Linked DNA regions of Rhizobium rhizoryzae. The protein of the gene in region 2 interacts with the protein of the main gene of each other region in a pairwise test. Links are inferred from orthologs where the notes say so. Each region holds a gene or a part of one and is shown on either strand. Other genes may lie near its edges.

Region 1 (3,467 bases), 1.6 Mb from region 2 along the record:
CGTCAGCAAGCGAATGGGGTCCTGACAGGCATGATCGATAAGCTCGAATTCTTCATTGCTTTGGCCGGTGCTGGTCATTTCGGTCGCGCCGCGGAGGAGTGTGGGGTCTCCCAGCCCACACTCTCGGCGGCCATTCGCCAGCTTGAAGACCAGCTGGGCGTCATTCTTGTCGTGCGCGGTTCCCGCTATCAGGGCCTTACACCCGAGGGACAGCGCGTGCTGGAATGGGCGCGACGGATCGTCAGCGATACCCGCACCATGCGCGAAGAGATGCGGGCCGCGCGGAAAGGTCTCGCCGGTCATATCCGGCTTGCCGTCATTCCCACTGCGCTGGCCATGGTGCCACGCCTCACGGAGCCATTTCAGGCGCGCCATCCGGCAGTTACGTTCTCTGTCACGTCGCGCACGTCACTCCTGGTGCTCAGTCAGCTGGAAAATCTCGAGATCGACGCCGGCATCACATACCTCGACAATGAACCGCTTGGCCGCGTGACGACGGTTCCGCTCTATTCGGAGCGGTATCACCTGATTGCCGCAACAGGAACGCCACTGGCAGACCAGGAATCGGTGACCTGGAAAGAGGTTTCCGCTCTTCGGCTTTGCCTATTGACGCCGGATATGCAAAACCGCCGCATCATCAACAAGCACATGGCAGAAGCTGGTGTCTGGGCCAAGCCAACGCTTGAATCGAATTCGATGATCGTGCTGTTTTCCCATATCAGGACCGGTCAATGGGCGTCGATCATGCCGCGTAACGTCGCGGAATCCTTTGGTTTTCCGGAACAGATCCGAATGGTTCCGATCGTCGAGCCAGATGCCGAACATCTGGTTGGGCTGGTCGCAACGCATCGCGAACCACATACTCCGCTGGTCTCTGCCCTGCTGCACGAGGCGCGATTGCGCGCTGCAGCATTGGATTTCGATAGAAATCTCCTATCGAGCGACGGAAAGCCGTTATTGACCTAGTGTCGGCAAATTCGCCATTCTTCGCAAAAGACAAATATACGTCGTCGCAGATGAGCGAGCCGACTTAACAGGAAGCTCTCTGGAGCGACCTGGGTCTTGTCGGTTTGGGAGGACTGACTGATGAACATTCGTGCCGTTGCCGTCGATGAGGCAACACGGGTTTCCGAGATCGTTGAAAGCTGTCGCCATCTGGAAGGGCCGCTTCTTCCTGTTCTTCATAAGGTGCAGGCTGAATTCGGTTTCGTTCCCGAGAGTGCAAAGCAAATCATCGCCAAAGCTCTCAACCTGTCACGGGCCGAGGTTCACGGGGTCGTCACCTTCTACCACGATTTTCGCGATCATCCTGCCGGACGGCATACGCTGAAGCTCTGTCGCGCCGAGGCTTGCCAGTCGATGGGCTGCGAGTCTCTGGCGGAGCAGATCAAGGCAAAGCTGGGCGTTGATTGGCATGGGACGACTTCGGACGGTGCGATCACGCTTGAGCCGGTCTTCTGTCTTGGCCTTTGTGCGCAGGCGCCTGCCGCGATGCTGGATGGCGATGTCTATGCCCGCCTGGACGAAGACTGTCTTGGCGAAATCCTGACGGAGGCGCGCCGATGAGTGTCACCGTTTTCGTTCCTCGCGATGCTGCCGCCCTGGCTGTTGGTGCTGACAGGGTTGCTGCGGCAATCGAGAAGGAAGCTGCCGCGCGCGGCGTGGATGTCCGCATCGTCCGCAACGGTTCGCGCGGCATGCTGTGGCTGGAAGTTCTGGTGGAGGTTCGCACTTCCAAGGGCCGTATAGCCTATGGACCGGTGAAAGCTTCCGATGCCGCATCTTTGTTCGATGCGGATTTTCTGAGTGGCGGCGATCACCCGCTTTGTCATGGGCTGACCAAGGAAATCCCGTTCCTCAAAAGCCAGACGCGGCTGACATTCGCCCGCTGTGGTGTGACGGATCCATTGTCGCTCGAAGACTACCGGCATTACCAGGGCATGAAGGGTCTGGCCAACGCGCTTGCCATGGCGCCTGCAGATATCGTGAAACAGGTGACCGATAGTGGCCTGCGTGGTCGAGGTGGTGCAGGCTTCCCGACCGGTATCAAGTGGAAGACGGTTGCAGATGCTGTCGGCGACCAGAAATACATCGTTTGCAATGCAGACGAGGGTGATAGCGGCACGTTCGCAGACCGGATGATCATGGAAGGGGACCCCTTCGTCCTGATTGAAGGCATGGTGATCGCGGGCATAGCGGTCGGAGCGACCAAGGGTTACATCTATACCCGGTCCGAATATCCGCATGCGATTGCGACCATGAGCGAGGCAATCGAGGTCGCCCGCCGGGAAGGCATTCTTGGCTCGTCGGTGTTAGGATCTGCTTACGCATTCGACATGGAGGTGCGCGTTGGGGCCGGTGCCTATGTCTGCGGTGAGGAAACATCCCTGCTGAACAGCCTGGAAGGCAAGCGAGGCGTCGTACGTGCCAAGCCTCCATTGCCAGCGCTTCAGGGCCTGTTCGGCAAGCCCACTGTCGTCAACAATGTTATGTCCCTTGCATCGATCCCGGTCATCATGGATCGGGGCGCCGCCTTCTATCGTGACTTCGGCGTCGGTCGTTCACATGGGACGATCCCGATCCAGCTCGCCGGTAACCTGAAGCATGGCGGGCTTTACGAGACCGCGTTTGGCCTGCCGCTTGGCCAGCTGATCAACGAAATCGGTGGCGGCACGATCTCCGGGCGTCCGGTCAAGGCCGTTCAGGTCGGCGGGCCTCTGGGCGCCTACTTCCCGCCTTCGCTCTTCGAGACAATTTTCGATTATGAGGCTTTTGCGGCGGCAGGCGGCCTGATCGGTCATGCTGGTGTCGTGGTTTTCGATGATACGGCGGATATGCTCAAGCAGGCGCGGTTCGCCATGGAGTTCTGTGCGGTCGAAAGCTGCGGCAAGTGCACGCCCTGCCGCATCGGCTCGACGCGTGGCGTCGAGACGGTCGACAAGATCGCGCGCGGCATCGAGCCGGAGAAGAACAAGGTGCTGCTGGAAGATCTCTGCAACACCATGAAGTTCGGTTCGCTCTGTGCACTTGGCGGCTTTACGCCTTACCCGGTCATGAGCGCGCTGACACATTTCCCGGAGGATTTCGCACCTGCACCGGTGAGGGAGGCGGCAGAATGAGTGACGGTTCTACTTCGTCATCCTCGGGCCTGTCCCGAGGATCTACCGAGCTTTCCACGCGGGTAACGTTCCCGGCTGAACCGGCTTTCAATATTCAGACGCAGCAGATCCTCGGGACAAGCCCGAGGATGACGGCGGAAAGGTAAGCGCCATGCCCCTCGTTCCTGAAATCGATTACGGTACACCCGCATCCAGATCCAGAGAGATGGTAACGCTGACCATCGATGGTTGCGAGGTCACGGTGCCAGCCGGAACCTCCATCATGCGCGCCTCCATGGAGGCCGGTATCCAGGTGCCTAAACTCTGCGCGACCGACATGGTCGATGCATTCGGATCCTGCCGCCTCTG
Region 2 (4,188 bases):
AGGCACCGGCTGGATGATGCGTGTTCTCGAGCGGATGGTGAAGGGGCAGGCGCAGAAGCGCGAGATCGATATGCTGTTCCAGGTGTCGAAGCAGATCGAGGGCCACACAATCTGTGCACTCGGCGATGCTGCGGCTTGGCCTATCCAGGGTCTGATCCGCAATTTCCGATCTGACATCGAGAAGCGGATCGATCAATACACGGCAAACGCTACCAGCCATGGCGCTGTCATGGAAGCTGCGGAGTAATCAATGGTCGGTGCGGGCAACGAAAATGGTAATTCTGATGCGAAGAAGAATTCTTCGCTCGGGTTCACTTTGCCTTTTTCCGACCATGCACCGGCGAGTCCCTTGGAGTTGATGACGGCTGCCACCGCCGCTGGTCTTGCGTTGAGCAACCAGTTCGCGGGCGCCTTTTTCGGCATCATGCAGGCCGCTATGGCGGCAACTGCAACTACCGAGCAACGGCAGGCAGAAGATGACAAGCTTTCTGGTGCGGTGAAGGACGCGGGTCGAACCGACGAAGTCAGGACAGTTGCGGTAGCGATGGATGTGGCTTCGGATGCATCGCAAGAGGTATCTCCGAGCACCAGCGCTCCCGCGGTAAAGCTTCAAGCAAAGTCAAAGCAGAAGGTTTCTGAGACGCAAGGTGCACCCAAGCCCGCCAAGGTAGGGCGTAGCAAGGCTACCGCTTCACCGGCTTCGGTCGGTGGGAGCAAGCGTCTCAGCAGCAGAACTGGAAAGCAGCCGGATGATCTTAAGGCAATTTCGGGTATCGGCCCGAAGTTGGAGGTATTGCTCAATGGCATGGGTGTCGTGCGCATTGAGGATATTGCAGCATGGACTGATAAGGAAGTAGAGCATTTCGACCGGGAGCTGGGACTTGACGGTCGGATTGCCAAGGACGATTGGATCGCGCAGGCAAAGGCGCTGCTGCGGTAACGGAATGTGTCACCAGCCTGAAAGGGCAGGGGACTGGAAACAGGACGTAAGTGACGATGGTTAAGCTCAAGGTTGACGGCAAAGAGATAGAGGTTCCCGATCACTTCACGCTTTTGCAAGCGTGCGAGGAGGCGGGTGCCGAAGTGCCGCGTTTCTGTTTCCATGAGCGCTTGTCGGTGGCGGGCAACTGCCGCATGTGCCTTATCGAGGTAAAGGGCGGACCGCCAAAGCCGGCTGCCTCCTGCGCCATGGGCGTGCGCGATATTCGCGGTGGTCCGAACGGCGAACTTCCTGAAGTCTTCACCAACACACCGATGGTGAAGAAGGCCCGGGAAGGGGTCATGGAATTCCTGCTCATCAATCATCCGCTTGATTGTCCGATCTGCGACCAGGGCGGCGAGTGTGATCTGCAGGATCAGGCAATGGCCTTCGGTATGGACGCTTCCCGCTATGCCGAAAACAAGCGGGCTGTTGAAGACAAATATATCGGCCCGCTCGTCAAGACGGTGATGAACCGCTGCATCCATTGCACGCGTTGCGTTCGTTTCACGACGGAAGTGGGTGGCATCTCCGAGCTAGGCCTGATCGGTCGCGGCGAAGACGCGGAAATCACGACCTATCTCGAGCATGCAATGACGTCCGAACTACAGGGCAATGTCATTGATCTCTGCCCGGTCGGTGCACTGACGTCACGTCCGTTCGCCTTCACGGCGCGTCCTTGGGAACTGGGCAAGACCGAATCGATTGATGTGATGGATGCTGTTGGCTCTGCAATCCGGGTCGATACGCGCGGTCGCGAAGTGATGCGCATCATGCCTCGCGTGAACGAGGAAGTGAATGAAGAATGGATCTCTGATAAAACCCGCTTCATCTGGGATGGTCTGAAGACCCAGCGTCTCGATCGTCCCTATGTCCGTCGCGACGGTCGCTTGCAGCCCACCACCTGGGCGGACGCTTTCCAGACGATCAAGACGGCGGTTTCGGCAACGACCGGTGCCCGTATCGGCGCGATCGCAGGTGATCTTGCGAGCGTTGAAGAAATGTACGCGCTCAAGCAACTCCTGAACGCACTTGGTTCGCAGAATCTCGATTGTCGTCAGGATGGTTCGAAGCTGGATCCGGCCTTTGGTCGTTCAAGCTACATCTTTAATCCGACCATCCAAGGTATTGAAAACGCTGACGCACTCCTGCTCATCGGCGCCAATCCCCGAGTGGAAGCTGCCGTTCTGAACGCCCGTATCCGTAAACGCTGGCGTCGCGGCAATTTCCCGATTGCTGTGATCGGCGAAGCGGCTGAGCTGCGTTACCCTTATGAGTATCTCGGTGCTGGTCCGGAAACCCTTGCCGAACTGGCCAACGGATCCCATGGATTCCTCGAGAAACTGCGCAACGCGAAAAAGCCCATGATTGTCGTGGGACCCGGCGCTCTGACGAGAGACGACGGAGCGAGCATCCTTGCTTCTGCCGCCTCGATCGCAAGTGCTGTTGGTGCAGTGAGCGAAGACTGGAATGGCTTCGGTGTGCTCCATACTGCCGCTTCGCGTGTTGGTGGACTGGATCTCGGTTTCGTTCCGGGCGCTAACGGTGCCAATGCCGCCACCATGCTGCGGTCGATGGACGTACTCTTCCTGTTGGGCGCTGACGAAATGGAGTTTTCCACAAAGCATGCCAAGTGCACCGTCTATATCGGTAGTCACGGCGATGCTGGCGCGCATGGCGCAGACGTGATCCTCCCCGGCGCTGCCTATACGGAAAAGTCCGGCACTTGGGTCAATCTCGAGGGGCGGGTGCAGATGGGTAATCGTGCGGGCTTTGCGCCTGGCGATGCTCGCGAAGAATGGGCCATCATCCGTGCGCTTTCGGACGTTCTCGGCAAGAAGCTACCCTTTGATTCGCTTTCGGCTCTTCGTCGCCAGCTGTATGTAGCGCACCCTCATTTCAACGCGCTGGACGAAATTGCTCCGGCTCCGAGCAATGAGATTGCAGAGCTTGCAAAAAAACCGGTGAGCTTGGGCAAGTCTGGGTTTGCGTCTTCGGTCAAAGACTTCTATCTCACGAACCCAATTGCACGTGCTTCGGCCGTGATGGCGGAATGTTCGGCACTGGCCCGCAACAATTTCAAGGCTGCGGCAGAGTAAAGGCTGGAAAACATGGACTCCTTCTTTTTGACTTACGTCTGGCCAGCGATTGTTATGATCGGCCAGTCCCTGTTGCTCCTCGTATGCCTGCTCGTGTTCATCGCCTATATCCTGCTGGCCGATCGCAAGATCTGGGCAGCGGTACAGTTGCGCCGTGGACCTAACGTGGTGGGCCCGTTCGGCCTTTTCCAGTCGTTTGCCGATCTTTTGAAGTTCGTATTCAAAGAGCCGATCATTCCGGCCGGCGCGAACAAAGGCGTGTTCCTGCTGGCGCCGCTCGTGTCGGTTACCCTTGCGCTCGCGACCTGGGCCGTCATCCCGTTCAACGAAAACTGGGTAATCGCCAATATCAACGTCGGCATCCTTTACGTCTTCGCCATTTCCTCGCTGGAAGTCTACGGCGTAATCATGTCTGGCTGGGCGTCCAACTCCAAATATCCCTTCCTTGGCGCACTGCGCTCTGCGGCGCAGATGGTATCTTATGAAGTCTCGATCGGCTTCGTGATCGTGACGGTTCTGCTGTGCGTCGGTTCTTTGAACCTGACGGACATTGTCCTTGCGCAAAAGACCGGCATAGGCACGGCAGTCGGATTGCCAGCCTCGTTCCTTGATTGGCACTGGCTCGTCCTGTTCCCGATGTTCGTGATCTTCTTCATTTCCGGCCTCGCTGAAACGAACCGCCCTCCGTTCGATCTACCGGAAGCAGAATCCGAACTCGTGGCCGGCTACATGGTGGAGTACTCCTCTGCGCCTTACATGATGTTGATGCTCGGCGAATACGCCGCCATCCTGCTGATCTGCTCGCTGACGACCATCCTGTTCCTGGGAGGCTGGCTCCCGCCGGTTGATGTCTGGTTCTTGAACTGGGTGCCGGGCATCGTGTGGTTCATCCTCAAGGGAACATTCGTCTTTTTCATGTTCGCAATGGTCAAGGCGTTTGTTCCGCGTTACCGCTACGACCAGCTGATGCGTCTGGGTTGGAAAGTCTTCCTGCCGCTCTCGCTCGCTATGGTCATCATCACTGCATTCGTACTGAAGCTTACCGCTGGCGCCTGATTGCGCCTGACCGGAAGCTCATTGGAGAATACAAATGGCAAGTCTGGCTCAGTC

What was found. The genes of interacting proteins can lie anywhere in the genome.
Region 1: the proteins of nuoG (region 2) and G6N80_RS12570 interact in binary tests that used the Escherichia coli proteins (3 or more experiments, as listed by UniProt). The link is inferred for Rhizobium rhizoryzae from one-to-one orthologs.

Annotation. Positions count from the first base shown.
Region 1 is NZ_CP049250.1:1,345,453-1,348,919, forward strand. Bases 2-2,826 are described here. They hold G6N80_RS12570 (formate dehydrogenase subunit gamma), read left to right. Parts: upstream 2-1,086; coding sequence 1,087-1,566; downstream 1,567-2,826. Other genes in these bases: G6N80_RS12565 (LysR family transcriptional regulator), read left to right, coding at 31-966; G6N80_RS12575 (formate dehydrogenase beta subunit), read left to right, coding at 1,563-2,826. Also shown: more of G6N80_RS12575, read left to right, coding at 2,827-3,119; fdhF (formate dehydrogenase subunit alpha), read left to right, coding at 3,271-3,467. UniProt on the Escherichia coli protein: NDH-1 shuttles electrons from NADH, via FMN and iron-sulfur (Fe-S) centers, to quinones in the respiratory chain. The immediate electron acceptor for the enzyme in this species is believed to be ubiquinone.
Region 2 is NZ_CP049250.1:2,958,949-2,963,136, reverse strand. The notes cover bases 627-3,537. They hold nuoG (NADH-quinone oxidoreductase subunit NuoG), read left to right. Parts: upstream 627-996; coding sequence 997-3,078; downstream 3,079-3,537. Other genes in these bases: nuoH (NADH-quinone oxidoreductase subunit NuoH), read left to right, coding at 3,091-3,537; G6N80_RS20165 (hypothetical protein), read left to right, coding at 627-940. Also shown: NADH-quinone oxidoreductase subunit NuoF, read left to right, coding at 1-247; more of G6N80_RS20165, read left to right, coding at 359-626; more of nuoH, read left to right, coding at 3,538-4,134; NADH-quinone oxidoreductase subunit NuoI, read left to right, coding at 4,169-4,188. UniProt on the Escherichia coli protein: NDH-1 shuttles electrons from NADH, via FMN and iron-sulfur (Fe-S) centers, to quinones in the respiratory chain. The immediate electron acceptor for the enzyme in this species is believed to be ubiquinone.